Regions from separate parts of the Arthrobacter burdickii genome, predicted to be linked through region 3. Evidence: riboswitches for the same ligand, from Rfam matches in the RefSeq annotation. Region 3 holds a riboswitch; each other region holds the start of a gene.
The links. A riboswitch is a leader RNA that binds a small molecule or an ion and turns the genes downstream of it on or off. The one in region 3 is predicted to bind cyclic di-AMP.
Positions count from the first base shown of each region.

Region 1: it holds a riboswitch for cyclic di-AMP, as region 3 does, so the genes downstream of both, P5G52_RS10500 (C40 family peptidase) here and P5G52_RS05205 (M23 family metallopeptidase) in region 3, are expected to answer to the same signal.
Region 2: it holds a riboswitch for cyclic di-AMP, as region 3 does, so the genes downstream of both, P5G52_RS14905 (NlpC/P60 family protein) here and P5G52_RS05205 (M23 family metallopeptidase) in region 3, are expected to answer to the same signal.

Region 1 is NZ_JAROCG010000001.1:2,256,795-2,264,225, reverse strand. It holds gene P5G52_RS10510 (alpha/beta fold hydrolase) at 1-2,118, shown strand, start outside; gene P5G52_RS10505 (NAD-dependent epimerase/dehydratase family protein) at 2,115-3,083, shown strand; gene P5G52_RS10500 (C40 family peptidase) at 3,213-4,073, opposite strand; cyclic di-AMP (ydaO/yuaA leader) riboswitch at 4,076-4,254, opposite strand; gene mutM (bifunctional DNA-formamidopyrimidine glycosylase/DNA-(apurinic or apyrimidinic site) lyase) at 4,396-5,370, opposite strand; gene rnc (ribonuclease III) at 5,371-6,105, opposite strand; gene rpmF (50S ribosomal protein L32) at 6,180-6,383, opposite strand; gene P5G52_RS10480 (YceD family protein) at 6,386-6,952, opposite strand; gene coaD (pantetheine-phosphate adenylyltransferase) at 7,059-7,431, opposite strand, start outside.
Region 2 is NZ_JAROCG010000002.1:43,363-50,793, reverse strand. It holds gene P5G52_RS14910 (HNH endonuclease) at 1-430, opposite strand, end outside; gene P5G52_RS14905 (NlpC/P60 family protein) at 637-1,575, opposite strand; cyclic di-AMP (ydaO/yuaA leader) riboswitch at 1,581-1,749, opposite strand; gene P5G52_RS14900 (iron-dependent transcriptional repressor DtxR) at 1,870-2,568, opposite strand; gene serC (phosphoserine transaminase) at 2,825-3,949, shown strand; gene P5G52_RS14890 (MFS transporter) at 3,946-5,223, opposite strand; gene P5G52_RS14885 (DUF3027 domain-containing protein) at 5,258-5,995, opposite strand; gene P5G52_RS14880 (cold-shock protein) at 6,006-6,389, opposite strand; gene P5G52_RS14875 (hypothetical protein) at 6,563-6,847, shown strand; gene P5G52_RS14870 (helicase-associated domain-containing protein) at 7,038-7,431, shown strand, end outside.
Region 3 is NZ_JAROCG010000001.1:1,106,981-1,114,411, reverse strand. It holds gene P5G52_RS05220 (MarR family winged helix-turn-helix transcriptional regulator) at 21-587, opposite strand; gene P5G52_RS05215 (SGNH/GDSL hydrolase family protein) at 684-1,466, opposite strand; gene P5G52_RS05210 (diacylglycerol/lipid kinase family protein) at 1,548-2,552, shown strand; gene P5G52_RS05205 (M23 family metallopeptidase) at 2,571-3,329, opposite strand; cyclic di-AMP (ydaO/yuaA leader) riboswitch at 3,336-3,534, opposite strand; gene P5G52_RS05200 (siderophore-interacting protein) at 3,698-4,747, opposite strand; gene P5G52_RS05195 (ABC transporter ATP-binding protein) at 4,744-5,661, opposite strand; gene P5G52_RS05190 (FecCD family ABC transporter permease) at 5,664-6,629, opposite strand; gene P5G52_RS05185 (FecCD family ABC transporter permease) at 6,746-7,431, opposite strand, start outside.

The DNA.
Region 1 (7,431 bases), 1.1 Mb from region 3:
GACGTGACCCTGTCCCTCGCCCGGCCCGCCCTGGACCGGGCCGTACGCCGCGCGTTCCGGGATCCCTACCGCACGCCCGCCGCACGCCAGGGCATCGCGAACTTCGTCTCCGACATCCCCGCCGACCCGTCCCACCCGAGCTACGGCGCCCTCACCACGACGGCCGAGGGGATCCGCAGCCTCGGCGTGCCCGTCCTTCTGATGTGGGGCCCGCACGATCCGATCTTCTCCGACCCCTACCTCGAGGACCTCGCCCGCCGGATGCCGCACGCGGACATCCACCGCTTCGAGCGGGCCGGCCACCTCGTGCAGGAGGACGCCCCGACGGCCTCGACGGCCATGGAGTGGCTCGGGAACCGCTCCGTCGGGGAATCCCGTTCCGGGACGGAGCGGGACGATGCTGGACTGGATATCCAGCAGGATCTCCAGCAGGATCCTCCGCGGTCCGTCCAGCAGGACACCGCCTACCTGCCGCTCGGCGCCCGCATCCCGGAACTGGCGGCCGGTCCCGCAGGAACCACGACCGCCGTCGCCGAGCTGACGGCCGCCGGGACGCGCACGCTGTCCTGGCGCGAGCTGGACGACGACATCCGCGCCGTCGCCGGGGGCCTCACCGCGCTCGGCTTCGGCGCGGGCAGCAGGGTGAGCCTGCTCGTCCCGCCCGGAGTCGACCTGACCGTCCTGATCTATGCGTGCCTCCGGATCGGCGCGGTGATCGTCGTGGCGGACGCGGGGCTCGGGGCGCGCGGCCTCAGCCGGGCCGTGAAGGGTTCCGCGCCCGACTTCGTCATCGGCATCGAGCGGGCGCTCCTCGCTGCGCGCGCCTTCGGCTGGCCGGGGCGCCGCATCAGCGTCGCTCCGCTGTCGCCGGTGCGGCGGGCGGCACTGCGGGTCGAGGCCTCACTGAACGACCTCCGCGCCGCCGGTCCCGCAGACCCGGCGGGAGCAGCACCTGACGCCGATGCCGCCATCCTCTTCACCTCCGGTTCCACCGGGCCGGCCAAGGGCGTGGTGTACACGCACCGGCAGCTCTCCGCCATGCGCGACGCCGTGGAGACCACTCTCGGACTGGGACCGGGAGCCGCGCTCGTCGCGGGCTTCGCCCCCTTCGCCCTGCTGGGTCCTGCCCTCGGTGCGACGTCCGTCACGCCCTACATGGACGTGACCACTCCCGGGACCCTGACCGCCCAGGCACTGGCCGACGCCGCCGCGGCCGTCGACGCGACCGTCGTCTTCGCGTCCCCCGCAGCCCTGCGGAACGTCCTGACGACCTCGGCGGACGTCACCGGACTCGGGCGGGCGGCCCTGGGCAGGATCTCGCTCCTGCTCTCCGCCGGCGCCCCGGTTCCCGTCCCGCTCCTGGACGCCGTGCAGGACCTCGTACCGTCCGCCGTGCTCCACACGCCCTACGGCATGACCGAGTCGCTGCTCGTCGCGGACATCGACCTGGCGGGGATCCGGACCGCTGCCGCAGCGGCGGCCGCCGGGCTCGAGGGCGCCGGCAACGGCGTCTGCGTCGGGCGCCCGGTCTCCGGTGCCCGTGCCGCGGTCAGCCCCCTCGACGGCACAGGCGCGGCGGCGGGAGAACCGACGACCGCCCCCGGGGTGACCGGGGAGATCCTCGTCGATGCCCCGCACGTCAAGGACCGTTACTTCCGCCTGTGGAGGACGCAGCAGGAGTCGTCGCGAACGCCTCCGTGGCACCGCACGGGCGACGTCGGCCACTTCGACGCCGAAGGACGCCTGTGGGTCGAAGGCCGTCTGGGCCATGTCGTGACGGCGGCGGGAGGCGTCCTGACCCCGGTCGGGCTCGAGCAGGCGCTGGAGGAACTCGACGGAGTGCACCTCGCCGCCGTCGTCGGCGTCGGGCCCGTGGGCACCCAGGCCGTCGTGGCGGTCCTCCAGGCGGAGACGGCGGGACGACACCCGCGTCTGGCCGACCCACGGCTCGCGGCAGCTGCCCGGGCGGCGGCTCGGGACCTCGGCGTGGATCTCGCGGCCGTTCTCGCGGTGCCCGCACTCCCGGTCGACATCCGCCACAATGCCAAGATCGACCGCACGCGCGTCGCCGCGTGGAGCGGCCGCTTCCTGTCGGGGGACCGGGCGGGATCCCTGTGACCGTCCTCGTGACGGGTGCCAGCGGCATGCTGGGCCGGGCCGTCGCGGAACACCTCCTGGCCGGCGGTTCCGACGTGCGGTGCTTCCAGCGCCGTCCGTCCGGCATCGACGGGGTCGAGGAGTTCCTCGGCTCCATCGGGGACGCTGGGGCGGTCACGGCAGCGGTGCGGGACTGCGATGCCGTGATCCATCTCGCCGCGAAGGTGTCCTTCACCGGGACGCCGGCCGAGTTCGAGCGCACGAACGTGGAGGGGACTCGGCTCCTGCTCGACGCCGCGCAGGAGGCCCGCGCCACCGACGTCGTGTACGTCTCCTCCCCGTCCGTCGCCCACGACGGCACGTCGCTGGTAGGCGCTCCGGCCGGCCCCGCGGACCCGGAGTACGCGCGCGGACACTATGCACGGACCAAGGCGACGGCGGAGCTGCTCGCCCTCGCACGCTCGACGCCGGAGTTCCGCGTGGCGGCGGTGCGGCCGCACATCGTGTGGGGGCCGGGCGACACACAGCTCGTCGAACGCGTCCTCGAGCGGGCCCGGCATGGTCGCCTGCCGCTGCTCGACGGCGGTACCGCACTCATCGACACCACCTACGTGGACAACGCGGCATCGGCCATCGTCGCCTGCCTCGATCGCATGCAGGCCGCGCAGGGGCAGGCATTCGTGGTCACGAACGGCGAGCCGCGCCCCATCGCGGAGCTGCTGGGCGGCATCTGCCGCTCCGGCGGCGTCCGGCCCCCCGCCTGGTCGGTGCCGGGGGCGCTGGCCCGGGGCGCCGGCGCGGTGATCGAACGGGCATGGCTGGCACTCGGACGTGCGGAGGAGCCCCCCATGACCCGTTTCCTGGCCGAACAGCTCTCCACGGCGCACTGGTTCGACCAGCGGCACACGCGGGCGGTGCTGGACTGGCAGCCGTCCGTCAGCATCGAGGAAGGCCTCGAGCGGCTCGCTGCGCACTACCGCGGCTGACCCGGCACCAGGAACCGGCAGAACCGACCGGACCGACCGGACCGACCGGACCGACAAGGAAGGGCGGGATGCTGTGCATCCCGCCCTTCCTTCGTATCGTCCTGGTACCGGCGCAGGGCCGGTGCAGGGTTATCGCGTGTAGTAGCCGTCCACCGACATGGCGTTGACCGAGTGCACGAGCGTTCCCTGCGAGGGGTTCAGCGCGCTGATCATCTGGCCGTTGCCGAGGTAGATACCGACGTGACTGCCGCCGTTCTGGCTCACCAGGTCGCCCGGCTGGGGGTTGCTGGTGGGCGTCAGGGCTGCGAACTGCGACCAGGTGGTGCGCGGCAGACTGATGCCGTTCTGTGCGTAGACCCACTGCACGAAGCCGGAGCAGTCCCAGGCGCCGAAGGAGGTGCCGCCGTAGACGTATGCCGAGCCGAGGCCCTGCATCGCGGTCGCGGTGATGCCGCTGGTCGCTACCGGCGAGAACGCCGCAGCCTGCGTGCTGAGGCCCGTCGAGTTGCCTGCCGGAGCAGCTACGGGAGCCGCTACGGGTGCAGCGACGGGTGCAGCTACGGGAGCGGCGACGATGGCTGCAGACTGGGTGGAGTACTGCTGGGGTGCAGCGGAACCGCCGAGGGAGATCGACTGGCCGGGGTAGATGATCGAGCTGTACCCGAGGCCGTTGGCCGTGAAGACGGCCTCGAGGCTCACACCGTGGGCTGCTGCGATGCTCCCGAGGGTGTCACCGGCCTGGACAGTGTAGGTACCTGCCGCAACGGTGGTCGCCGCTGCCGGCTGGGTGCTGATGGACTCGACGCTGATCTCGCCGGCGGCGCTTGCCGGAAGCGCTGCACCGAGCATGATGCCGGAAGCGGCAACAACGACGGCGGCGGGCTTGCCGGCCACCGAAGCGGTGGCGCTGACCGCGCGGGATGCGGTGACGAGGGGGTTGATGCGCGTGGGGACTGCCCGGTGGCGCGCGAAATTGCTCTTCTTGGACATGCTGTTGCCTTTCCCAATGCCTACGAAGTTAGCTGTCGGGTTCGGATGGGACATCCGGACGTGTTTCTCGCAGACCACCGCCCCCGGTGCTGGTCTACGCGCGTCTTAACCCCAAGGACTCACAAGTGAGTCCGCTATTGGTTCCCCCGCCCCTGTCGAACGTGTTGAGCGAACGGTCCATCCTCATCGACAGGGTTAGGCAGTGCGAGGATGGGCGCCCGTCCGTGGTGGACCGGGCGCGGGCTTAACCGTACGCGGTCGATCGCGTCTTGTCACGTTTGGGTCACGAACCCCGCATCGCGACGGGGTTTCGGAGCCTCGGCTAGGCTCGCGCGTTGCGCGGTCTGGGCTGGCAGAAGAGGCAGAGGAAGGACGACCGGTTCATGAATGCCTCCCGTCGCATGAGGGTCGTCCGGCCCTCCGACAGGCACCGGCGGCAGGGCTGCCCGGCACGCCCGTAGGCTTCCAGGTCGCGTGCGAAGTAGCCGGACGCACCGTTGACGTTGACGTACAGCGAGTCGAAACTGGTGCCGCCGGCCTCCAGTGCCCGCCGCATGACGGTCGTGACCGCCTCGACGATGCGGAGGGTGTCCGGCCGGCGGAGGGTGTCGGTGGGACGCGCGTAGTGCATCCTCGCCGCCCACAAGGCCTCGTCGGCGTAGATGTTCCCGATGCCCGAGATGAGCCCCTGGTCGAGGAGCGCACGCTTGAGGCTGGTCTTCCGCTCCCGGAGCCGGCGGTGGAAGGACTCCGCGGAGAACGCCGGGTCGAGGGGATCACGGGCGATGTGCGCGGCCTGCCGGGGAATGAGCGGGAGGCTTCCGCCCCCGAGTCCGCCCGGCCGGCCATCCGTCGTCGGCTCGAGGTCCGTCACGAACATGCCGCCGAAGATCCGCTGGTCCACGAAGCGCAGGTCCGCCGGAAGCGGCGTACCGTCGGCATCGCTTGCTGCGGACAGTCTCAGCCGCACCTTCAGGTGCTTCTCCAGCGGGGCGTCGGGCTCCTCGATGAGCAGCTGCCCGCTCATCCCGAGGTGGGCCATGAGGGCGGTGGAAGGAGCGGCTGCGAGAGCGCTGCGGGGGCCGTCCGGATCCTCGAGGATCATCCAGAGGAACTTCCCGCGACGGACGACGTCGGTCACGCGGGCGCCCGTGACGTTGCCGCGAAAATCCTCGACCCCGTGGACGTGTCGTCGAAGCGATCGCGCGTCGAGCACGTCGACGTCCTCGACCGTACGCCCGGTCACCCAGCGCGCCAGGCCTCGGCGCACCACCTCGACCTCGGGGAGTTCAGGCACTCAGGCCCTGTCCGCGGAGGAACCGCCGGCCGCTTCGGGCCCGGCATCCGCGCCAGGTGCCTCGGCGAGGAGCCTCCACGACTCGGCCGCCGCCGCCTGCTCCGCTTCCTTCTTGGAGTGCCCGCAGCCGGATCCGTAGTCGACGCCGCCGATCACCAGGCGCGCCGTGAACGTTCGGGCGTGGTCGGGGCCGGTCCCGTCGACCTGGTAGTCGATCAGCCCCAGGCGACGGGCGGCGGCGGTCTCCTGGATACGGGTCTTCCAGTCGGTACCCTCCCCGAGGACCGCTGAGTCCCGCAGGAGCGGACCGATGAGCCGCATGACCATCGCGCGAGCGGTCTCGATCCCGTGACTCAGGTATGCCGCGCCGATGACGGCTTCCATGGTGTCCGCGAGAATGGAGGCCTTGTCGCGGCCATTGGTGAGCTTCTCCCCCTGGCCGAGCAGCACGTAGTTGCCGAGATCGAGGGAACGGGCCACCCCCGCCAGCGCCTTGGTGCTGACGACGGCGGAACGCCGCTTCGCGAGTTCACCCTCGGAGAGGCCGGGATTGTCCCGGTACAACGCGTCCGTCACCGACAGGCCGAGCACGGAGTCACCGAGGAACTCCAGGCGCTCGTTCGTGGGGATCCCGCCCTGTTCGTAGGCGTAGGACCGGTGCGTCAGGGCAAGACGAAGCGTCTCGGTGTCGATATCGACACCGAGACGCTTCGTGAGTTCTGCTGTATTCTTCACAACCGCATCAGCTGATCCAGCATCGGACGGATGCCTGCCCCAGCACCAGGCGTGCGGCAGGCTGCGGTCCGTTGTTAGACGTCGGCTACCTTGCGGCCCTTGTACTCAAGGAACAGCGGGGTACCGGCTGAGTCGGTGACAACCTTGGCCTGGTGGGCGAGGCTGTAGGTGACGCGGCCGTTCTCGATGGTCTTGACCAGCTTGGGGGCGGTTGCCTTCCACTGGGACCGGCGTGCACGGGTATTCGCGCGGGACATCTTCCGCTTCGGGACAGCCACGGCTAACTCTCTTCTCTCTCGTCTGACTCTGACTTGGTTGCCGCGTCATTCTCAGCGGCGGTGCCTGCCAGCCCGGCAAGGGCTGACCAGCGAGGATCCAAAACTTCATGGTGGTGGTCCGGATCGTCGTTGAGCCGGGCTCCGCATTCGGAGCACAGACCCTTGCAATCCTCCCGGCACACCGGCTGGAATGGCAGCGACGTAACCACCGCATCCCTCAGCACGGGTTCCAGATCGACCGAATCGTTCTCCACCCTGTACTGTTCTTCGTCCTCTTCCACCGACAGCGACTGGGAGTCGCTGTAGAAGAAGAGTTCCTGGATGTCCACGTCGCGGTCGAACCGCAGTGGCTCCAGGCAACGGCCGCACTCGCCGGTTACCTCGACGTTTGCCGTTCCCGACACCAGGATCCCCTCGTGCACCGATTCGAACCGCAGGTCCAGTTCCATCTCGGAACCTTCCTGCACACCGATCAGTGCGACGCCGAAGTCCTTCGGTGCCGGTACATGTTCTTCAACTGTCCGCATGCTTCCCGGACTGCGTCCGAGATCCTTGACACTGAAAGTCAAAGGCGAACTGAGATCGCTTTTAATGGTGACTCCTGTAGAACATATGACCGACGTACCATCTTAGCCTGATGAGGCGGGCAGTCCCAAAACCGGCAGTAGGGGGGGGTCACGCTCCCCCGGGCCGATCCCCGGCACTCCCTGCCGTGCTCGGGGCGTCGCCGGACGGCACCAGGCGGCGGAAGACCGCTTCCGGAACGAACGGCTGCACATCGCCGCCCAGGAAGGCAACCTCTTTCAGGAGCGTCGAGGAGACGTGCGCGAACTCGCTTCCCGTCGGCAGGAAGACGGTCTCGACGTCGGCGAGGTGGCGGTTCATCGTGGCCATGGGGAGTTCGTAGTCGAAATCGAGCCCGGACCTCAGTCCCTTCACGAGCGCCGTCGCACCGTGCTCCCTGCAGAAGTCGGCCAGGAGGCCGGACCCCATCGGGAGCACAGTGACCCCGTCGAGGTGCGAGAGACTGCCCGTGCAGAACGCGATG
Region 2 (7,431 bases), on a different contig from region 3:
ACTGCGGTCCCCGCGGAGGCATCGGCACGATGCGCAGCTTCCAGCCGAGGCTGCCGAGGGTCTTGTCCCCCTTGGCGTTGTTGCACTTCAGGCAGCAGGCCACGAGGTTCTCCCAGGTGTCCCCTCCGCCCCTGGACCGCGGCAGGACGTGGTCGATGGTCGAGGCGGTCTTGCCGCAGTAGGCACACAGGTGGTTGTCGCGACGCAGCACCCCCCGTCGCGTGGCTGTCAGGTCGTGGCGGTACGGGATCTTCACGTAGCGGTTGAGCAGGATCACCGAAGGTCTGCCGAGTATCTCGGTGGGACCGACGACCGGGTCGCCGTCCTCCGCGATGACGCTCGCCTTCCCCGTGAGCACGAGCACCAGTGCCCGGCGGAACGTGATGACCGCAAGTGGTTCATACCCAGCATTCAGAACAAGAGTGCGCATGCGTTGGCCTCATTGCTGACCTGTTCCCCGCACCGGTTGCCATCCCGGGGTACGGGAGAAGAGCTTCGGATTGACACTGCAAGGGTACCTGCCTGCCGCGAACTCCGGAGGGGGTTGACGTGCGGCCCTTGCCGCTCCCGCGACCGCTTAAACGCAAGGGAACCGGCACAGTGTGCCGGTTCCCTTGCGTATCGTTCGTGCGGTGATCAGCCGCCGACGCGGATGTACACGCCACCCGAGCCGAGCTCGGCCGGTGCGATCACCGTGGTGTTGCCGTTGAATCCACCGTGGACGGCCTGGCCGCCACCGATGTAGACCGCGATGTGGGCTGCGCCCATGCCGCCGTCGGCGTAGTAGATGAGGTCGCCCGGGATGGCCTCGCCGGCGCTCACGGTGCGGCCCAGGGACAGGTACCCTGCCGGCCAGCCGTGGAAGTTGATGCCGGCAGCGGCGAGGGAGTTGCTGACGAGGCGCGTGCAGTCCTGCATGACGCCGAGCTGGCCCTTGGCAGCGGCGGCGATGGTCGCGGCGACACCAGAGGAGGCTGCAGGCTTGGGAGCAGGTGCCGGGGCGGGAGCAGGTGCAGGAGCAGGTGCCGGGGCAGCTGCGGGAGCCGGGGCGGCTACGGGAGCCGGCGCGGGAGCGGCGACGGCCTGGACGGCAGCGACGGTCTGGGCGGCGGGAGCCGGAGCAGCGGGTGCCTTCACGACGGGAGCCGGAGCAGCCGGAGCGGCGGGTGCCTCGACGACGGGAGCCGGGGCGGCGGGGGCCGGAGCTGCGGGAGCCTCGACGACCGGAGCCGGGGCGGCGGGTGCCTTGACGGCCGGAGCCTTCTTGGCGACGACCGGCTTGGCGTGGACCTTCACCGCGGTCCTGTTGAAGGACACGACGGTCTTGGACGACGCGACGACGGCCTGACGGGCCGAGGTGACGGTGATGCTGGAGGATGCGACGTCGCGCTGCGGCTGGAGATCGGCGGCGTTGGCTGCAACTCCGCTGGTCAGTACGAGGCCGGAAGCGGCGGCGATGACGGCGGCCTGGCGGCCGACCGATCCTGCGTTCGACGCTACTGCGGCGGAAAGAGCGGTCAGCGGGTTGGCGTTCTGGGGCGCGCGGTGGCGGCCCAGCGAAGAGCTGGTGGACACGTTGGATTACCTCTCCCAATGCCTGCGAGGTGAGCTGTCGGATTCGGATGGGAGTCACCCGGCCGCTGCGGTAACAGCGACTTCACCCCAAGGATTTCTCGAAAGAAACCCGAAACTTGGTTCCCCCGCCTCTGCCATGCGATGGTGCGGACGGACCTCGAGCAATGGCAGAGCTAGGCGATTTGCAGGAGGGTGCCGGATCTAGAGCGAATTTGGCACGAAATGAACCGTACAACACAAACGCCGGTTATGTCACATTCTGATCACAGAATGGTGTGTTATTGGTGACGGCACTCACGCCGCGACGGAGACGAACACGTGGGACGCCACCTCGGGGGGTAGCTCCAGCGCACCCTCGACGCCGGGCACGCGCACGGAGACGTACCCTCCGACGGACTCGAGGTTCAGCTGCGCTCCGGGGCGCAGGCCGCCCTCGTCGAGCTGCGTGAGGAGTTCCGGATCCACCTGGATCGGCTCCGCCAGCCGCACGAGCGTGACCTGCTTCTCCGGCGAGTACGTGCCCATCGCGGAGAGCAGCGTGACGACGCCGTCGGTGAACAGCTCGGACTGGACGCCGCCGATGGCCTCGAGTCCCGGGATCGGGTTGCCGTACGGGGATTCGGAGGGCTTTCCGAGGAGCTCGTAGAGCCGGCGCTCCACGCGCTCACTCATGACGTGCTCCCAGCGGCAGGCCTCGTCGTGGACGTAGGCCCAGTCGAGCCCGATGACGTCGCTCAGGAGCCGCTCCGCGAGGCGGTGCTTCCTCATGACCCCGGTGGCCCTGCGTCGACCCAGTTCGGTCAGCTCGAGGTGCCGGTCGCCGGAGACGACAACGAGTCCGTCGCGTTCCATGCGACCGATGGTCTGGGACACGGTCGGCCCCGAGTGGCGAAGCCGCTCGGCGATGCGGGCACGGAGGGCGACGATGTTCTCTTCCTCGAGCTCAAGGATGGTCCGCAGGTACATCTCGGTGGTGTCGATGAGGTCCGTCATGCGGTTCAGCTCCTTGGTGCGGTGAGGTCGCGCGGCTGGAATGCCTCACGCCGGTGGGGGTGCCACGGCCGGCACAGCCAGCTCCGCCCCACGCCTCCCAAGGTTAACCCATGGCGCGACGCGCCCGGCAATCAGCTCCGACGCCGCCGCCGGCCGGTGCAGGAGGCGTCCCCGCTCCGGCGTTCACAAATGGAGGGCCGACCTCCGCTGGGGCAGAATGAGGGCGATACCCGCCGCCGACACAGCTGGAGCGACCATGAACGACCTGCCCCGCATCCCCGACCACCTGCTGCCCGCGGACGGACGTTTCGGCGCGGGTCCGTCCAAGGTCCGGAGCGGGCAGATCGACGCACTGGTGTCCGCCGGGCCGTCGCTGCTGGGGACCTCCCACCGCCAGGCTCCCGTCCGCAACCTGGTGGGCCGCGTGCGTGAGGGGCTCAGCACCTTCTTCGGCGCCCCCGAAGGGTACGAGGTGGTCCTCGGCGTCGGCGGGTCGACCGCGTTCTGGGACGTGGCGGCGTTCGGGCTCGTCGACCGGAAGGCGCAGCACCTCTCCTTCGGCGAATTCGGTTCGAAGTTCGCCTCCGCGACCGACAAGGCGCCGTTCCTCGGCGCATCGAGCATCATCACCGCCGAGCCCGGCACCCGCCCCGACCCCGTCGCGGAGGCCGGCGTCGACACCTACGCCTGGCCGCAGAACGAGACCTCGACGGGGGTCGCGGCTCCTGTGCGGAGGGTCGAGGGGGCAGACGACGGCGCCCTGGTCCTCGTCGACGCTACGTCCGCGGCCGGCGGCCTCGACGTCGACGTGTCGCAGGCCGACGTCTACTACTTCGCTCCGCAGAAGAACTTCGCCTCCGACGGCGGCCTGTGGCTCGGGCTCTTCTCCCCCGCCGCGCTGGAGCGTGCCGCGCGGATCAACGCCGGTGACCGGTGGATCCCGGACTTCCTCAACCTCCAGACGGCGATCGACAACTCCCGCCTGAACCAGACGTACAACACCCCGTCGCTGTCCACCCTGGTCACGCTCGACGCGCAGGTCGAATGGCTGAACGCCCAGGGCGGCCTGCCGTTCGCCGCGGCCCGGACCGCGGACTCCGCCGGGCGCATCTACTCGTGGGCGGAGGCCTCGCCGGTGGCGAGCCCCTACGTGGCCCGTACCGAGGACCGCTCCAACGTGATCGTGACGGTGGACTTCGACGACGCGGTGGACGCGGCACGCATCGCCGCGATCCTGCGCGCGAACGGCGTCGTCGACGTCGAGCCGTACCGCAAGCTCGGCCGCAACCAGCTGCGTATCGCCACCTTCGTGGCCATCGAGCCCGAGGACGTCTCGGCGCTCCTCGCCTGCATCGACCACGTGGTCGACAACCTCCTCTAGGAGGGTTCCTCCGTCGCGCCGGCCTCGTGGTCCAGCCGGAGGCGGCGAGGAGCGGAACGGTCGTAGCGCAGCCGCACGTCGTGGTAGCGCCACGCCCAGAAGATGCCCGCCGCGGCGGCGATGAGCCCCGAGGCGGCGGCCACCCCGAGGCTCCACCTCGGACCGAAGGCGTCGGAGACCCAGCCCACGACGGGCGCCCCCAGCGGAGTCCCGCCGAGGAAGATGGCGAAGTAGAGGGCCATGACACGGCCACGCATCACCGGGTCGGTGGTCGTCTGCACATAGGCGTTGGCGCTGGTCATCAGCGTCAGCGCGAACAGGCCGACCGGGACCAGGGCCAGCCCGAAGAGCTCCAGGCTGGGTGCCAGGGCGGCCAGCAGGCAGGCGACCCCGAACGCCGCCGCAGCACCGAAGACGAAGCGCAGGCGGGGCCGTTCCCGCCGTGCGGACAGCAGGGCGCCGGCGACCGAGCCGACGGCCATCACCGAGGACAGGACGCCGAAGACGCCTGCGTCCTGGCCGAACTCCGTGCGCGCCATGGCGGCGATGAAGACGGCGAAGTTGAGCCCGAAGGTGCCGACGATGAAGATCGCGAGCAGGACCATCAGAAGGTCCGGCCGCTGCCGTACGTAGCGGAACCCCTCCCGGATCCGGCCCTTCCCCGGGGCGGACCGCGGCTGCGTGTTCAGTTCCGAACTGCGCATGGCGAGCAGCACGTAGACCATCGCGCCGAAGGTCAGCGCATTGATGAGGAACACCCATCCCGGGCCCACGCCGGCCGTGAGCAGCCCGGCGATGGCGGGCCCCACCAGGCGGGCCCCGTTGAACGAGGCGCTGTTCAGTGCGACGGCATTGGGGAGGTAGTCGTCGCGCACCAACTCGGAGACGAACGCCTGGCGGGCCGGAGCGTCGAAGGCCGACACGATCCCGAGCGCCAGGGCGAAGGCATAGACGTGCCACAGCACGGCGGCATCGAGGAGGACCATCAGGCCGAGGCCCACTCCGAGCAGGGCCATGGCGACCTGCGTGGTGGCGAGGAGGCGTCGTCGGTCGACCGTATCCGCGATCAGGCCGGCCCAGGGGGCGATGACGAGCTGCGGCCCGAGCTGGAGCGCCATCACGATCCCCAGGGCGGACGCGTTCTGCGGTGTGAGGATGTCGTAGACGAGCCAGTCCTGGGCAGTGCGCTGCATCCAGGTACCGATGTTGGAGATCAGTGCTCCGATGAACCAGAGCCTGTAATTGTGGATCCCGAGCGATCGGAAGGTGCTCAAACCCCTCCTCTTCGGTTCCGGCGCCACTGCTGCATCACCCGGCGTCGGGCTGTCCTTCGGCGTCGCGGCTCGTCACGTCATCGGTGCGGTCCGCGGAGGTCCCTGCGGCACCCTCCAGCGGGTCGACGTCGCTGTCGCCTGCTTCCTCGGGAGACCCGGCGTCCGGTCCGGCTTTCTCCACGACGGCGGATGCGCCGTCCGGCGCCTGGTCCTTGTCCTGGTCCTGGCCGAGATCGGCAGGAACCTCGTCCGACGACGCCTTATCCGACGGCGCTTCGTCCGACGGCGTCTCGTCCGGCTCCGAGTCCGACGGCGTCTCGTCCGACGGCGTCTCGTCCGATGGCGTCTCGTCCGGCTCCGAGTCCTCGGGGCGGACCCGCTCCGACCACGGCAGCCACTCGGGCGCCAGCAGGGAAGCCGCGGAGGGCAGCAGTCCCACCTCGCAGACCGTCACGTCCTTGCTGCGGGCGACGCGGGCGACGCTCGCGTACCACTGCCAGCCGCCGTAGCCGGGCACAAAGGCCTCGAACCGGTGCGTGACGAGGCGCTCGCCTTCGATCGTGGCGGACACGTGACGGCCCACCTGCGCTTCGGGAGCGACCTCGAGCACTCCGCGGCGAGCCCGGTCCACGGCCGCTTCGAGCACGGCGTCGGACTTCGGGATGCGGCGCGACACTTTCCGCGGCGCCTCCGTGGGGGTGGCGTCAGCGGGTGCGGATCCGGCGTCAGTCGGAGCGGCGCCGCCGGCGGTCTCCAGGTTGCTCGAGGTCATGGTGGAAAGCCTACGCGTCGAGGTCGTCGGCAACCGCCCTCAGGACGGCGGCGACCTTCGAAGCGTGGGACTTCTCGGGGTAGCGCCCCTTGCGGAGTCCGTTGGACACGCCGTCGAGGAGTTTGATGAGGTCTTCCGTGATGACGGCCATGTCATCCGCACTCTTCCTGGTCGCCTTGACCACGGACGGTGCCTGCTCGAGGATGCGCGCCGACAGGGCGGAGGGTCCGCGGCGGCCGTCCGCCACACCGAACTCCAGTTTGGTGCCCACCTTGACCTCGCTCACGCCCGCGGGGAGCGCGGAGGCGTGCAGGAACACCTCCTTGCCGTCATCCGTGGCAAGGAATCCGAATCCCTTGTCCGCGTCGAACCACTTCACTTTGCCGATGGGCACGTCGTTACCTCTTCTTAGCTGTACCGGGCGGGATGCGCCTGCGGTTCCGGTCCCGGGTGCGGGGACACCGCCTGGTGCCCAGGCGCACTGCCACCGCCGGGGAAGTCTGTGTCTCCTAGGATATAGCTTTTCCGGCGGCCCCCCTGCCGTGGTTCTTGTAGTCTGGGACGGCTATGATCCCGAACGAACCGGCACCGCGCCCCTCCTCCGAGCACCTCCAGCAGGGCACCGGCGGTGGGTCCGGGCAGTCCTCCCGCCTGCGCCGCGCGCTGATGGTCCTCGCGGTCGTGTTCGCCGCGATCGGCCTGGTGTCGCTCGCCGCGATCCTTCTCACCGCTTTCCTCCAGGGGTCGGTGTGGCCCGGCTTCGTGCTCGCCACCTACTTCTGCCTGCCGATCGCCTTCCTGCTGATGGCCGCGGCCGTCGTCTCGTCGGCCATCTCCCGCCGGAGGTCCTGACCGTTCCCGTGGCTCCGTCGGCAGGAACCCGACTTCGCCGGCAGCATCTCGGCTGCGGCGGCATCTAGGCTTCGCCGGCGGCAAACCGGCGGCAACCCGGCGTCGTCGGCAGTAGCTGGGCTTCACCGGCAGGATCCTGACGGAGCAGGGAGTCTCCGCCCTGTCGGAGCCGCCGGGTAACCTTGAAGGGATGTCCGCGATCCGAGCACTGGCCGAACAGCTGGCCCTCCGGAGCGATGACGAACTGCGGAGCCTGCTTGCCGTCCGGCCCGACCTCATCCTCCCCCCGGTGCCTGACTTCGCCGCGCTCGCGGCAAGGGCGTCCACCCGGGTCAGCCTGCAGCGCGCCCTCGACAACGTGTCGCGACCCCAGCTTCAGGTCCTCGAGGCGATCGTGGTCCTCAGCGAGGACGACGGCGCTGCCGTGACCCGGGCGCGCCTGGCGTCAGCCTTCACGACGGCGGAGGCCGAAGCCCTCGATGCGATCCTCGCCGACCTCGGGCAGAGGGCCCTCGTCGTCGGTTCCGCGGAGGAGGGCTTCCTGCCGGTCGGAGCGCTGGCCGATGCGCTGGGGCCCTACCCCG
Region 3 (7,431 bases):
GCCGTCCTTGTCCTGCCGGATCACTGCCCGGTGATGAGTGCCTGGTCGGGGGCCGGTCCCCTGCGGAGAGAACCGGACGCGGGGCCCAGAACGGCGGCCTCGGCCGCCGCTTCGCCGTCGGACAGGATCCAGTGGGCGCCGTCCATGCCCCGGAGGATCTTGCGGCCCACCCTCTCCAGGTCCGCAACGTCCTGTCCGTCCAGGGCGTCGAACACCGTGGAGCGGACCTGCGAGACGTGGGACACCGCGAGTTCGGTCAGCGTGTCGAGCCCTGCAGGGGTGAGCGAGGCCGTGGTCACGCGTCCATCGGAGTCGGAGGGCAGCCTGGTGACCCAGCCCCGGGCCTCCAGCTTCTTCACCACGTGGCTCAGGCGCGAGAGCGACGCCGCCGAGCGGGCAGCGAGTTCGCTCATGGGCAGGCGCGTCCCTTCCGACTCGGAGAGCATCGCCAGCACGTGGTAGTCGAACAGGGTGATCCGGGCCTCACGAAAGAGCTGGGCGTCGAGGGATGCCGGGAGCAGGGACGTCAGCGCGTAGAGAGCCAGCCATGCCCGCCGCTCGTCCGGTGTGAGCCATTGCGCCGCCATCCGCTCATTCTGGCACACGCCCTCCCCTGCCCCGTAGGGCGCCTCCGGCACTTCGACGGGTTGCAGATGGAGCGGGAACCGTACTCGCCCGTGCCCTCAGGCGCGAGCGGATGCCCGGTGCGGGTGGACCGGGGCCGGGTACTTCGCTGTCAGGGCATCTCCGGAGGAGACTCCGCGCAGGCGCCTGCCGACCCACGGTGTGACGTACTCGCGCGCCCACTGCGCATCCGCCCGCAGCTGCTCCATCCGCCGAAGGGCCGGGCGCGCATCGAGCTCCGGCAGGTCGATGGCATGCGAGGCCTTCATGGCCTCCAGGACCCGGGCGGCCATGAGCGTGTGGCCCGCCGTGGACATGTGCATCCGGTCGACGTCCCAGTACCTCCAGTCCTGGAACTCGCGCAGGCGCCAGTAGTCGACGATCGTGGCCTCGCGCCGGTCCGCGATCTCACGCACCCACTCGTTGTACACGGCGGTGCGCCCGCGGGTCTTGCCGAAGACGGCGGACCCCGCAGTGTCGAAGCCGGTGAAGAGCACGACGTCGGCTCCCGCGTCGCGGAGCCTGCCGATGCCGTCGTCGTAGTGGAACATCAGCCGGTCGATGTCGATCCGGGGGCGCAGGATGTCGTTGGCGCCGGCGTAGAGGGTGACGAGCGTCGGTTCGAGCGCCAGGGCTGCGTCGACCTGCTCGTCGAGGATCTGGCGCATCTTCTTGCCGCGGATGGCGAGGTTCGCGTAGCCCCAGGACGCGTCGGCCAGGATGAGCTGCTCGGCCACACGGTCGGCCCAGCCGCGGACGCCGTTGGGGGACCCCGGGTCCCAGTCACCCACCCCTTCGGTGAAGGAATCGCCAAGGGCCACATAACGCTGGGGAAAGGTCACCGTCAAAGATTACCCTCGGCACCGACGGCCACCGGGATAAGCTCGACGGAGCCATCCGTTGACACCCGCCCGAAGGACATCATGCCCGACGCATCTCCCGAAGCGACCCCGGACGCGGTTCCGGCGGTTCCGGACACCGGATCGCGCAGCCGACGTGCCGCGCTCATCATCAATCCCATCAAGGTCACCACGGTCGACGTGCAGGGCGCTGTCCAGCGCATCTCCGCCGAGGAGGGCTGGGAGGATCCCCTGGTTATCGAGACCACCGAGGACGACCCCGGGCACGGCCAGGCGCAGGAGGCCCTCGACGCCGGAGTGGACCTCGTGATCGCGGCAGGCGGGGACGGCACGGTGCGCTGCGTGGCCGAGGAGCTCGCGGGGACCGGCACCATGATGGCACTCGTCCCGCTGGGCACGGGCAACCTGCTGGCCCGCAACCTCGACATCGCCGTCGACGATCCGGATGCCGCCGTCGAGGCCGCCTTCCGCGGGACCGAGCGCACCATCGACGTCGTGCACGTGACGGTGGACCGCGCGCAGGACGCGCACGTGTTCCTGGTCATGGCCGGTATCGGGTACGACGCGGCCATCATGTCGGACACGCGCGACGACCTGAAGGACAAGGTGGGCTGGCTGGCCTACGTCGACGCGGGGATCCGCAACCTCCCGGGCAGGCCGGCGCGCACCACCATCTCGGTGGACGGCGGCAGGTCCTTCGAGCGCCGCCTGCGCAGCGTGATGGGCGGCAACTGCGGCAAGATCATGGGTGGCCTCGAGATCTTCCCGGGCGCGAAGATCGACGACGGCCTGATGGACCTCATGACCCTGGCACCCCGGGGGAAGCTCGGGTGGCTCGCCGTCGCCGGGAAACTGTTCACGCGCGGCAAGGGCAAGGACCCGTCACTGGAGTACTTCCAGTGCCGCACCGCGGAGGTCACCCTGCACGAACCGCTGGAGGTGCAGCTCGACGGCGATCCCCTCGGCAAGGCCACGCATATGGCGTTCGAGGTGAAGCCGGATTCGCTGCGTCTGCGGATGCCGCTGGGGTACAAGGACCCGGCCGTCGTCAGCGAGCCGCTGCCCTAGCAGGGGAGGATCGGACGGCTACAGCCAGGGCTTCGGGTCGACCTTCTTGTCGTCGACCATCACCTCGAAGTGGAGGTGGCAGCCGGTGGAGTTCCCCGTGCTGCCGACCGCCCCGAGGACGTCCCCGCGCTTCACCTTGGTGCCGGCCTGCACGTCGAGGGCGCTCAGGTGGTTGTAGGTGGTCTTCAGCCCGTCGCCGTGGTCGACCACGATGCGCTGGCCCCCGCCGTAGGCATGCCAGCCGGAGTCGACGACTGTGCCGGCATCCGCTGCCTTGACCGGCGTCCCGCAGGCACCGGAGTAGTCCAGGCCCTCGTGGAGTTCGTCGGCAGCCCCGCTCACGGGGTTGACGCGATACCCGAAGGTGGAGGCCAGGACCGGGTGGTCCACCGGAGCCCCGAAGGCCTTGCGGTCCTGGAGCGCAGGAGTGAGTGACGCGGAGCGTGCCCGGGCACTCGCGATGCCCGGCGCGACACCCTCCACGGCCCGACCGGCCCCCTCGAGGGTGAAGGTCACCGGCGCCTCCGCAGCAGCCGTGACGGCCTGCATGCCTGCTGCAGGGGTGGCCGCCGTCGTTGCCGAGGGTGCGACGGCACCCAGCAGCAGTCCCGCCGAGGCGAGGACGATGCCGGCCGTAGCGGCGTTTCCGCGCAGTCTCGCGAACGCCGTCGTACCTCCGGCTCTTTCCTGCCGGAGGTCGCGGCGCGTCGGCTGCGAGACCCACTGGAGGGCGCGATCGTCGGAGGCGCGAGGGCGCTCGGGCAGAACGGTATTCATCAACTGCTTACCTCTCTGGAACGCCCGCGAAGTTAGCTGTCGGATTCGAGCAAGAGTTGACTCGGCCCCTCTGCACGGCCCTCCACCGCGGAAATGTCGCAGGCGGGGCCGAACTAGCATGGAAGGGCTTCACCCCGAGGCGGCTCAGGCCGCCGGAACGTGGGTCCTCCACCCCTGTCACAGTGTGTTCAGGCGGTCCGCTGACAGGGTTAGGCGTACGGACCTGGATCTGGAATCCAGCTTTGACTGCTTAAAACAGTAGGTCACAGCGCACGAAGTTACAATTTCGTTATCGCATTTGGGGATAACTGTGATAAAGGTCGCCCGCCATAGTGCGGAGAGCGGTCCGGAACGGTTCGACGGCCGCGTCAGGTCAGTTCCGCGCGCCCCTTGCGCCAGTAGCCCATGAAGGCGACCTGCTTCCGGTCCACACCCACGTCCCGCACCAGGTAACGGCGCAGCCCGCGCACGACGGCAGCCTCACCGGCGATCCACGCGTAGAAGGGCTGGGTGCCGGAGGGTCGCCCGGGATTGACAGTCGACTGCACGACGGCCGCGTCGAGGAGCTGCGGGGTCTCCCAGAGGATGGTCCCGTCGACGTCGACCTCCTCGGGCTCCCTGCCCCCCTGGACGTCCGGGCCCGAGAGCGACACCCAGCCCGGCACGCGCACCGCGTCCCGGACGGCCGCCTCCAGCAATTCGCCGTGCGCCTTCCCTGCCCGGGCCAGCCACTTAATGGTCACCGCCGACCGCGTCGCGATCGGCTGGACGTCCTGCACGTCCGGCACCTCGAGGAACGCGGAGCCGCTGATGTCCTCGGGGAGTGCCTCGAGGATGGCGCTGATGGCCGGGACGGCCGTCTCGTCTCCGGCGAGGAGGACGTGCTGGGCGAGGCCGGGGCTCCACTCGATGCCTCCGTACGCACCCGCCGTCCTGCATTGCGCCGCCGACGCGTTGGGGCCGATCATGCAGACCCGGTCGCCGGGCCGGGCAGCCGCGGCCCACTCCGCCGCCGGGCCGCCGCGGCCGTCGTCGTCGAGGTGCAGGACGAAGTCGACGTCGATCTCCGTCCGCGGGCCCCGGCGACGCGCGGTGCGCACGGTGTACGTGCGCATGAACCCGCGCTCCTCCGCCTCCATGCCGAGCCACAGCTGGTACCAGTTCGCTGCGTTTCCGCGCTCCATCAGGCCTGCTATGTCGGGGCACTCCCGGCCGGCCGGCGGGATGATGATCTTGATCCGGAGGTCGAGGCTGTCCCCGGCCACCCCGAACGCCTCGAGGCACGCACCGCCGAAGGTGATGCGTCGGAAGGTGGCACCGAGGTCCTGCACGGCCGTGACGACGACGTCGAACGCCAGCACCATCGGTTCGGTGTCGGCGGCGGTCCGCCGCACGCTGCGCTGGGTCATTTCGGTCATGATGCTGCCTCCACGTGGGCCGGAACGGTGTCCTGGGGATTGGGTCGGTAGCCCCGGCCCTGCTCGCCGGCGGGGGACGTCCGGGCGTGGACCGGCGACGGGCCGTGGTACCTGCCGATGGGAACCACCATGGGTGTGCCGGACACGGGGTCCTCGACGACCCGGCACTCCAGGTCGAACACGCCTGACACCGTCTCCTGGGTGACGACGGCGGCCGGCGGCCCCTCGGCCACGATCCGGCCGTCCCGCATGGCGATCAGGTGGTCGGCGTAGCGCGCGGCCAGGTTGAGGTCGTGCAGCACCATGACGACGGTGGTGCCCGAGCGCCGGTTGAGGTCGGTGATGAGGTCGAGGACCTCGATCTGGTGCGTGACGTCGAGGAAGGTGGTGGGCTCGTCGAGCAGCAGGATCCCCGTCTGCTGCGCGAGGGCCATGGCGATCCACACGCGCTGGCGCTGCCCGCCGCTCAGCTCGTCCACGGTGCGGTCGGCGAGGGCGAGCGTGTCGGTGGCCTCGAGGGCGCTCGCCACGGCGTCGTCGTCCTCGGGCGTCCACTGGCGGAACCAGCCCTGGTGGGGGTACCGGCCCCGACCCACGAGGTCGGCGACGCTGATGCCGTCCGGAGCGACCGGCGTCTGCGGGAGAAGTCCGAGGACGCGTGCGACGGCCTTCGTGGACTGCTCCTGGATGTCCGCTCCGTTGAGCACCACGGTGCCCTCGGCCGGCTTGAGCAGCCGTGCGAGCCCGCGCAGCAGCGTCGACTTGCCGCACGCGTTGGCGCCGACGATCACCGTCACCCGGCCGGGCGGCAGGTCGACGGAGAGGGCGTCGACGACGGTGCGCTCGTCGTACGCGAGCGTGAGCTCCTCGGCGGACAGTGTGTCCGCCGCTGTGGGGTCGTGGCGCGGAGCCATTCTCAGCCTCCCTGGCCTGATCGGTTCGCCGTGGCGAGCAGCCACAGCAGGAACGGCGCACCGAGCGCGCCGGTGACGACGCCGACGGGCAGCGACGTCCCGGGAACGAGGTTGGCGGCGACGAAGTCCGCCCCGAGGACGATGACGGCACCCACGAGGGCCGCCATCGTCAGCGACGGCCGGTTGCCGAGCAGCCGGCGCGCGATCGGCCCGGACAGAAAGGCGATGGAGGCGATCGGCCCGGCGGCGGCGGTGGCGACCGCGGCGAGGGCGACGGCGGTGGACATCAGTCCCAGCCGCGACGCCTCGACGCGTACCCCGAGACCGGCTGCGGCGTCGTCGCCCAGTTCCAGGCCCTGCAGGCTGCGCGAGAGGACGGCCGCGGCGGGCAGGAGGACCACGAGGGCGGCAGCCAGCACGGTGGCGCGGTCCCAGTTGCTCGCATTGAGCGAGCCGGTGAGCCAGAGCAGCGCTTCGGTCGCCGTGCGGAGATCGGTGCGGGTGACGAGGAAGCTCACCAGCGCATGCATCAGCGCCGCGCACCCGATGCCGACGAGGATGAGCCGGTAGCCGGCCACTCCCCCGCGGCGCGCAATGAGGTAGATCGCCGCGGCGACCACCATCGCTCCGGCGAGCGCCGAGAGCGACACCGCGGCGCCCGCAGCCCCGAAGAGGACGATGGCCGTGACGGCGGAGGCGCTCGCCCCGTAGCTGATGCCGATGATGTCCGGACTCGCCAGCGGGTTCCGCAGCATCGTCTGGAAGACCGCGCCGGCAACGCCGAAGGCCAGGCCGACCAGGACGCCGATCACGGCGCGGGGCAGCTTGTTCTCGAGGACGATGAAGCTTGCCCCGGGGATGTCGGCCCCGCCGAGGATCCGGAAGAAGTCGGGGATGGTCACGGTGTAGGAGCCGAGCAGGACGGTGACGGCGAACAGCACGACGACGACGCCCGCGGCGGCACCGATCCGGACAGCCCTGCCGCGTCGGCGACGCGCGCGGACGAGCGCGAGCCGGGCAGCCGGGGCCGGGACCGACTGCGGAGGAGGGAGGGGGACGCCGGGACCGCGGTGGAGCGAGGTGCTCACAGCTGCGCCATCCTGCGCCGGCGCACGAGCCAGATGAAGAAGGGGGCGCCGACCACTGCCGTCATGATGCCCACCTGCACCTCGCCCGGCGGCAGGATGACCCGGCCGAGGATGTCGGCCCCGAGCAGCAGCACGGGTCCGAGGAGTGCGGAGAACGGCAGGATCCAGCGGTAGTCCGGCCCGACGGCGAGCCGCACCATGTGCGGGATCACGAGTCCCACGAAGGCGACCGGCCCGGCAGCGGCCGTTGCCGCGCCGCACAGGACCACGACGCCAAGTGCGGTGATACCGCGCGCCAGGTTCACGTTCTGGCCGAGGCCGCGCGCGACGTCGTCGCCCAGTGCCAGGCTGTTGAGGACCCTGCCTGTTCCGAGGGTCAGTACGAGTCCTCCGAGGAGGAACGGGGCCACGGCGGCGATGACGTCCCATCCCCGGCCGGACAGTGTGCCGACCTGCCAGAAACGGAAGGCGTCGAGGGTCTCCTGGCTCGAGACGAGGACGGCGTTCGTGAGGCTCCCGAGTCCCGCCGCCAGCGCGGCGCCGGCGAGGGCGAGCTTCACCGGCGTCGCGCCCTCCCGGCCGAGGCTCGCCACGGCGTACACGGCGAGCGCCGCGGCGCCCGCACCGGCGAAGGCGAACCAGATGTAGCCGGAGGCGCTGCTGAGCCCGAAGAGGTAGATGC